Regions from separate parts of the Nocardioides daedukensis genome, predicted to be linked through region 2. Evidence: riboswitches for the same ligand, from Rfam matches in the RefSeq annotation. Region 2 holds a riboswitch; the other holds the start of a gene.

Region 1 (4,410 bases), 1.5 Mb from region 2:
CTCCGGAGGGCCGCACCCACGCCGAGCAGCTGGTGATCGGTCCACGCACCGCGCCCGGCCTGGCCCGCCTGGCCGACGCGGTGCACGCCGAAGGCGGGGCGATCTCCGCCCAACTCGGCCACGCCGGGCCGGTCGCCAACGGCCGCTCCAACGGCGTACACGCCCTTGCCGCCAGCCGGATGCCCAGCCCGCTGTCGATGCAGATGATCCGCACCGCCAGCGAGGCCGACCTGGCCAGGATCACCAAGCAGTACGCCGCCTCCGCGCGCATCCTGGTCGACGCCGGGTTCGACGTGCTCGAGGTGCACATGAGCCACAGCTATCTGATCTCCTCCTTCCTCGCCCCCGCCCTCAACCGGCGCAAGGACCGTTGGGGCGGTTCGCTGGAGAACCGTGCCCGCCTGGCACGCCAAGTCGCCCAGGCGGTCCGTGACGAGGTCGGCGACGAGGTCGCGGTGATCGCCAAGAGCAGCCTCAGCGACGGGTTCAAGGGCGGCCTGACCACCCCCGAGGGCATCGAGCTCGCGCAGATGCTGGAGTCCGACGGGACCCTCGACGCGCTGCAGCTCACCGGCGGCAGCTCCCTGATGAACCCGATGTACCTCTTCCGTGGCGGCGTCCCGCTCAAGGAGTTCGCCGCGTCGATGCCGCTCCCGGTGCGATGGGGGATGCGGACCGTCGGCAAGGGCTTCCTCAAGGAATATCCCTTCGAGGAGGCCTACTTCCTCGAGAAGGCGCTCCAGTTCCGCGAGGCGGTCCAGATGCCGCTGATGCTGCTCGGTGGGATCAACGAGCGCGCCACGATCGAGAAGGCGATGGAGCTCGGCTTCGACTACGTCGCGATGGGACGCGCGCTCCTCTTCGAGCCGGGACTGGTCAACAGGCTGGCCGGGGAGGTCGGCGGAGCCGGCGCGTGCATCCACTGCAACCGGTGCATGCCGACCATCTATGCGATCGGTGGGACGCACTGCCCGGTGCTCGCCGGGCGGTGAGGCTCAGCTGGGCAGTGCGGTGACCACGACGTTGCTCTGCCAGGACGAGCCGTCCCAGTCCTCGCAGGTGATCACCACCAGGCGCGCCTCGCTGGTCTGGTCGAAGAGGGTCTCCGCCTGGGCGGCGAGCTCCTCCTTGGTGAGCACTCGGACGTCCTCGACGACGTAGTCGATGTTGCCCTTGTCGGTGTGCACGCTGACCGCGTCACCGTCCTTGAGGTTCTCCAGGTCCTTGAGGGCGCCGGCGCCGGTGTGGATGGTGTGCCCGGTGACCAGCGCGGAGCCGCGCTTCGCGCCGGGCCTGGCGCCCTCGCTCCACCACCCGATCACGTTGGCATCGGCCGGCGGGTCGAGCACCCGGTTCTTGGACCGGATCGGGACCACGGGCGAGTCGACCTCGAGGGCCGGGATCAGGATGCGATCGGGTCTGCCGGGCCCGGTGGCGGTGCGCGGCCGCACACTCGGGGTGGGGGCCAGGCTCGGGGTCGCGGACGCGGTGGGTGCGACGGAGCCGGGCGGCGACGCGGAGTCGTCCCCGAACGGGTTGACGGCCACGGCCAGTCCGATCAGCAGGGCGAGGGCGATCACGGCTGCCACGGCGTAGGCCCGAGCGGTGCGAGTCATTGTGCGCAGTACCCGTTCAGCTGACCGTTCATTTTTCTGTTCATCTGTCTGGCCCCTCCCCAGGTGGCCCGGCCGCGGTGCCGGTTCATCACACACTGCCCCACGTCGCGGGGTGTCGCAAACGCGGAGTCGCCGACCGGGTAGATTGCCAAGCACAGACAGGGGAGCCCTCCGACGGAGGGCTGAGAGTGCGGAACCGCCGCAGACCCTCAGGACCTGATCCGGTTAGCACCGGCGAAGGGAGTCGGAGAAACGATGAACCGCGCGCTGCGCACTGCACTGTCCACGGCCACAGCCACCCTCCTGGCGACTGCGACGCTGTCGTCCTGTTCGCTCGTCGGGGGCGGAGACGACGACGAGGGCGGCAGCACCGTCACCCTGGTCACCCACTCGTCCTTCAACCTGCCCAAGGAGCTCATCGAGCAGTTCGAGGAGGACTCCGGCCACCAGCTCAAGGTGAAGGCGGCCGGCGACGGCGGGACGCTCACCAACGAGCTCGCGCTGAACCGGAACAACCCCACCGGCGACGTCGCCTTCGGTGTGGACAACACCTTCGCCTCCCGGGCGATCGAGGAGAAGGTCTTCGAGGCCTACGAGCCCGAGCTGCCGGCTGGCGCGGAGAGCCTGCGGATCCAGGGCGAGGGCGCCGAGATGATGGTCCCGGTCGACCACGGATCGGTCTGCGTGAACGTCGACCTCGACTGGTTCGCCGAGAAGGACCTGAAGGCGCCCAAGCGGCTCGCCGACCTCACCGAGCCGGCGTACAAGGACCTCTTCGTCATCCCCGGCGCGTCGACCAGCACACCGGGGATGGCGTTCCTGCTCGCCACGATCGCGGAGTACGGCGACCAGTGGCCGGCGTACTGGAAGAAGCTGATGGCCAACGGGGCCAAGCTGACCCAGGGCTGGAGCGACGCCTACGAGGGTGACTTCACCGGAGCCAGCGACAAGGGCAAGCGCCCGATCGTGGTCTCCTACGACACCTCGCCGGCCTTCACCGTCACCGATGACGGCACGACGACGACCGCAGCCCTGCTCGACACCTGCTTCGAGCAGGTCGAATATGCCGGCGTCCTGGCCAACGCGGACAACCCCGAGGGTGCGCGCGCGTTGATCGACTTCCTGCTCAGCGAGGACGTGCAGAAGGCCCTGCCGGACAGCATGTACGTCTTCCCGGTCGACGACAGCGTCGCCCTGCCCGAGGCGTGGGAGAAGTTCGCCGAGCAGCCGAGCGATCCCTACACGGTGCCGCCCGCAGAGATCGCCGAGAACAGGTCCGCCTGGCTCTCCGAGTGGACGGACATCACCAGCCGTTGAGAAGACTGAGCGCCCTTGCCGGGCTGGCACTCGTGCCGGTCCTGGTGATGGGCGTCTTCTTCGTGCTCCCCGTCAGCGGGATGCTCGCCCTGGGCCTGTGGCCCGACGGCGACTTCTCGCCCTTTGCGGTGCTCGAGGTGCTGGGCCGGCCCCGGGTCGGACGCGTCCTGTGGTTCACCGTCTGGTCGGCGAGCGTCGCCACCCTGGCCACGCTCGCCCTCGGCATCCCCACGGCATACGTCCTGCACCGGCTCCGCTTCCCGGGTCGCACCGTGTTGCGTGCGCTCTTCCTGGTGCCGTTCGTGCTGCCCACCGTCGTGGTCGGCATCGCCTTCAAGCACCTGCTGGGTGGCCCGCTCGCGGCCCTCGACCTGGAGGGCACCCCGGTAGCGATCATCGCCGCGATGGTCTTCTTCAACCTGGCCGTGGTGGTGCGCACCGTCGGTACCGCCTGGGAGGGACTCGACCCGCGATCCGGTGAGGCGGCCGCCGCCCTCGGCGCGACGCCGTGGCAGGTCTTCCGGACCGCGACCCTGCCCGCACTGCGCGGCTCGATCATCTCGGCGGCCAGCGTGGTCTTCCTCTTCTGCGCGACGGCGTTCGGCGTCGTGCTGATCCTCGGCGGGTTGCGCTACGCGACGATCGAGACCGAGGTCTACCTGCTCACCACGACCCTCTTCGACCTGCCGGCGGCCGCGGCGCTGTGCCTGCTTCAGCTCGTGGTCGTCACCCTCCTGTTGTACGCCGCACACCGCGCGCGTTCGGGCAGTGGCACGTCGGTGGAGCGTCGAGCGGTCGCACCCGTGGCGATCCGTCGTCGCGACCTCCCGGCGCTGGGGATCATGGGGCTGGGAATGCTCCTGGTGACCGCACCGGTCCTCGACCTGGTGGCCGGCTCGTTCCGGGTGCAGGGGGGATGGGGACTGGGGAACTATCGCTCGCTGGGCACGGTGGGGGAGGGCAGCCTGGTCGAAGCATCTGTCCTCGACGCGCTGCTCAACTCGCTGCGCACCGCGGTCGACGCGACCTGGATGGCGTTGCTGCTGGGCCTGCTGGTCTCGGTGATCGTCACCCGTCGCTCGCACTCGACGGCCGAGCGCCGAATGCGCGGTGTGCTCGACGGTTTCTTCATGCTGCCGCTGGGTGTGTCCGCGGTGACCCTGGGCTTCGGCTTCCTGATCACCCTCGACGAGCCACCGGTGAACTTCCGCGACTCGGCCCTGCTGGTGCCGATCGCGCAGGCACTGGTGGCGCTGCCACTGGTGGTCCGGACCCTGGTGCCGGTGCTGGCCGGCATCGACGACCGGCAACGACAGGCCGCGAACTCGCTGGGTGCCTCGCCGTTGCGCGCGCTGCTCACCATCGACCTGGCCGTGGTCTGGAAGCCACTGCTGGCCGCCGGCGGCTTCGCCTTCGCGATCTCGCTGGGCGAGTTCGGTGCGACCTCCTTCCTCTCCCGGGTGGACCACCCGACGCT
Region 2 (4,410 bases):
TGGCGGTGATGGTGCAGTAGGGGAAGACGCAGTGTTGGTCGCGGAGCTGGACCTGTTCGCGCATCCGCTCGGGTGGGTTGTGCTGGTCGACGGCCCAGGCTTCGGTCAGGTCGATCACGGGTGTGATCCGGGCGTTTGATCCGAGCCGGGACAGCCAGTCCTGGACGAGGCTCAGGAGCTGGGCTCCGAGCCTGCCGGCGTCGACCACTTTCGTGTCGGGGTCGAGGTCGCCGCGCAGGGTGCGGATGATGTCGGCGAGGGTGAAGTGGAGGTGGAGCTTGGCGGTGACGTAGGACCGGGTCGCGGGGAGCGGTGCGCCGGTGGTGGGGTGGATCGGGTCGCCGAATCCGGCCGCCACGGAGGCGGCGCGGGCTGCGGCTGCGGCGTCGAAGGCAGCTTCTGCGGTGGCTTGTGCATCGGCGAGTGCGGCGGCCAGGCCACCGTTGGGTGCATGTCCCTGGCCGCCTGCGTCGCGGCCATCGGAGGTGCCGTTCGCGGAAGGGCTGCGGCGGCCAGATCCAGTCTCTTTCCCGGCTGTTTCTGCTGCGGCTCGGGCTGTGGCCATCGCGTCGAGGACCGCATCCTTGGTGTAGTCGGCTGGGCAGTCCTCGGGAGTGAGCGGGCTGCGCTGCAGACCGGCAGCACCGTCGGACTCTTGTGCAGTGGGGTTGGGGGTGTGGTCTCGACTGTCCGGGCTCGTTGCTCGCCCTGCTCGATCACCCGCTCCTCCGTCGGCCTGGTCGCTGGCGCTGAGGTCGAGGGTGTCCTGGCAGGTGGCGTGCCGGTCGGCGATGACGCCGAGTGCTTTGGCTTTGCGTTGGGCGTGGGTGTCGGGGTCACCCAGGCGACCGAGGGTGGTGGCTTCGTCGTTGATCAGCTGGTGGAACTTTTCCAGGTCGAGGCTGTCCCCGATCGCGTCCAGTCGTGAGGTGCCGGGCGCGTAGCCGGCGTCGTGGTTCACGCGCACGTCCCAGTCGTCCTTGCCGGTCTCGGCCTTCTTCATCAGTTCGGGGTGGAAGGTGGCGATGGCTTGCCGGATGACGAACTGGATCTGCTTCCACCCATACGATCCCCGTCCGTCGAGCTGCTGGTCGATCCAGTTGACGCAGTTGTGGGAGAGCCGGGTGGTGTCGCGGGCGATCTGGGCCGCGGTCCAGACCGGCAGCTCCAGTGCCACGACTCGGGCCCAGGTGCGTGGCAGGCGGTGCTGTAGGTCGAGGGCGTCGGAGAGGATCTGTGCCGCGGTTCCGGTGGACAGGCCTGCGGTGGCGGCGTAGGCCTCGACGGCGAAGACCGCTACACCGGGTGTTCCTTCGCCGCCGACGCGGGAGTCGCATCCGGACAGGCCCGGCAGCCTGACGTCACCGAACGTGGCAGCGTCGCCGTCATCGAGGAGCGGGTGGGTGATGCACCACTGGTGGGCCACCGCGTAGCGCCGTGCCGCGATTGCGAGGGCGTCTCGCGAGAGCCCGGAGACCTCTGAACACAGCGCAGCACCGTCGAGGTCCTCGACCCCGAACGTGGTGGCGGCTGCGGTGTTGTTCATGACTAGAACTCAATCAGGCAGCACCGACAACGAAGCCCCGAAACAGCGCCAATATCCCGAACTGTGGACACCAATCGAAGAAAGTTTTGTGGCCGCGGGTCAGTGCCCCTCAACTACCAGCCGTGACCGGCGCCAGCCCCTGCGCTATCGTCGGGGCAAATCCACCACGGGTGCTCGCGGCAGCGGGCTGAGATGGGGCTGAAGCCGCTCCGACCGTAGAACCTGATCCGGGTAATGCCGGCGCAGGAAGCGAGGAGCAGTTCCGTGCTTGCACGACTTTTTTGCCTGGTCGACACCACAGATGACCTCACCCTGCTGCCCGAGATGGCAGCGCTCGGAGTGGACGGGTTCCAGGTCCGCGCCAAGGCCGCCTCCACCCGCGAGCTCCGCACCGCGACCGAGTCCGCCCTGGCCACCGGGGCCTGTGTGGTGGTCAACGATCGCCTCGACGTGGCCCTCGCCGCGGGAGCTCACGGCGTACATCTCGGGGCCTCGGACCTTCCGGTCGCCGCCGCCCGACAGTTGGCGCCACGCCTGTTGATCGGCGCCACCTGCCGCAGCGCTCGCCAAGTCAGGCAGGCCCGGGCCGACGGAGCGGACTATGCGGGCTTCGGACCGATCTTCGCCACCACGACGAAGACCGGCCTGCCGGACCCGCTGGGCGTGAATGCGCTGCGCGAGGCCTCCGGAATCCTGCCGCTGATCGCCATCGGTGGCATCGACGCCACCACCGCCGGGGCCGCACGCCGGGCCGGAGCACACGGCGTGGCCGCGATCGGTGCCATCTGGCGACATCTGGACCCACTACGTGCCGCAAGGGAACTCGTCGAAGCCGTGTCCTGATGCGGGTGCTGGTGCGCGGCGCGGGCATCATCGGCCTCTCCGTCGCCGACGAGCTCGCCCGCCGCGGGCACGAAGTCACCGTCATCGACCCGACCCCGGGTGCCGGGGCGTCGCATGCCGCTGCCGGGATGCTCAGCCCGAGCAGCGAGGTCTGGCACGGCGAGGAGGAGATCCTGCGGCTGGGGCTGCGGAGCATGGCGTTGTGGGCGGAGTACGCCGAGCGGCTCGGCGTGGCCGTGCATCGCACCGGCACCCTGCTCGTCGGCCATGACCGCGGGGACCTGCAGCAGGTCGAACGTCAGGCCCGGCTCCTGGGCACGGCCGAGCTGCTCGGCAACACGGCCGTGCGCGCCCTCGAACCCCGACTGCACCCACGGGTCGCTGGCGGACTCCTGCTGGCCGACGACCACAGCGTCGACCCACGCGCGGTGGTCGGCGCCCTGCGCCGTCGGGTCGACGTCGTTCCCGACATCGGCGCGGAGGCCTTCGGTGCGGAGAAGATGGTGCTCGCCACGGGCGCGCATCTCCCGCAGCCCTGGTCGCACCTGGTCCGCGGTGTGCGTGGCGAGATCATCCGCGGCCACTGTGTCGACCCGCCCACCCGCACGGTCAGGGGCTGGGTGCGTGGACGTCAGGTCTATGTCGTGCCGCGCACCGGAGGCGGCATCGTCATCGGTGCCACCAGCGAGGAGCACGACGCCCCACCCGAGGTGACGCTCGGCGGGATCCACGCGCTCATCGAGGACGCACGCACCCTCCTGTCGGGCCTGGACCGGGCCACCTTCACCGAGGCGATCGCCCGGGACAGGCCGGCCAGTCCGGACCACCTCCCGCTGATCGGGCGCGCGCCGGGACGCGACGACGTCGTCCTTGCCGCCGGTCTGTTCCGGCACGGCGTACTTCTCGCCCCTCTCGCCGCGCAGCTGGTCGCGGACGCCGTCGAGGGCGCGCCACCCGATTCCGCACTCGACCCATCTCGCTTCGAATCGTCAAGCCAGGAAGGAAATCCATGCTGATCACCCTCAACGGAGCCGCCACGGAAGTGGCCGACGGGACACCCCTCACCGCACTCCTGCCCACCGAGCGCCGCGGAACTGCGGTGGCCCTCAACGGCGAGGTCGTGCCGCAACCCAGGATCGCGGACCGACGCCTCGTCTCCGGGGACCGGATCGAGATCGTGACGGCGGTGCAGGGCGGATGACTCTCCAGATCGCCGGTCGCGCGTTCGACTCCCACCTCCTCCTGGGCAGCGGTGGCCTGCCGAACGCCGCACTGCTGGCACCGATCATCGAGGCCGCCGAGCCGGCACTGGTCACGGTGAGCATGCGGCGTACGTCGTCACTCGCCGCGGGTGGGCCGCTGTCGACGATCCGTCGCCTGGGCGTCCCGGTGCTGCCCAACACCGCCGGTTGCCTGAGCGCCCGCGAGGCGATCCTGACCGCCGAGCTGGCGCGGGAGGCGCTCGGGACCGACTGGATCAAGCTCGAGGTGATCGGTGACGAGACCAACCTGATGCCGGACGGAACCCAGCTCCTCGAGGCCGCCGAATCCCTTGTCCGCAAGGGATTCACCGTCCTGCCCTACACCAACGACGACCCGGTGCTGGCCCGCAGGCTTGCTGACGCGGGGTGCGCCGCAGTGATGCCGTTGGGCTCGCCGATCGGTTCCGGGCTGGGAATCCTGAACCCGCACGCCATCGAATCGGTGGTGGCGGCGGTCGACGTACCCGTCGTCCTGGATGCGGGCATCGGCACCGCCTCCGATGCCGCGCTGGCCATGGAGCTGGGATGTTCCGCGGTGCTGGCAGCGAGCGCGATCACCAGGGCCGAAGACCCGGTGGCGATGGCACGCGCCCTGCGGCTCGGGGTGCAGGGCGGACTGGCGGCCCGCGGCGCCGGACGGATCCCTCGGCGCGAAGTGGCCAGGGCGTCGAGCACCACCAAGGGGTTGATCCGATGAGCTCGACATCAAGCGTGGCACCAGGGACTTTGCCTCGACTGCTGCTGCTCACCGATCGCTCG

What was found. A riboswitch is a leader RNA that binds a small molecule or an ion and turns the genes downstream of it on or off. The one in region 2 is predicted to bind thiamine pyrophosphate.
Region 1: another riboswitch for thiamine pyrophosphate. It lies ahead of BJ980_RS09425 (thiamine ABC transporter substrate-binding protein); the one in region 2 lies ahead of BJ980_RS16430 (thiamine phosphate synthase).

The regions. Positions count from the first base shown of each region.
Region 1 covers NZ_JACCAA010000001.1:1,888,092-1,892,501, reverse strand. The annotation lists gene BJ980_RS09435 (oxidoreductase) at 1-992, shown strand, start outside; gene BJ980_RS09430 (class F sortase) at 996-1,616, opposite strand; TPP riboswitch at 1,767-1,876, shown strand; gene BJ980_RS09425 (thiamine ABC transporter substrate-binding protein) at 1,872-2,933, shown strand; gene BJ980_RS19280 (ABC transporter permease) at 2,909-4,410, shown strand, end outside.
Region 2 covers NZ_JACCAA010000001.1:3,373,328-3,377,737, forward strand. The annotation lists gene BJ980_RS16425 (HNH endonuclease signature motif containing protein) at 1-1,546, opposite strand, end outside; TPP riboswitch at 1,703-1,813, shown strand; gene BJ980_RS16430 (thiamine phosphate synthase) at 1,811-2,389, shown strand; gene BJ980_RS16435 (FAD-dependent oxidoreductase) at 2,389-3,405, shown strand; gene thiS (sulfur carrier protein ThiS) at 3,399-3,590, shown strand; gene BJ980_RS16445 (thiazole synthase) at 3,587-4,348, shown strand; gene BJ980_RS16450 (thiamine phosphate synthase) at 4,345-4,410, shown strand, end outside.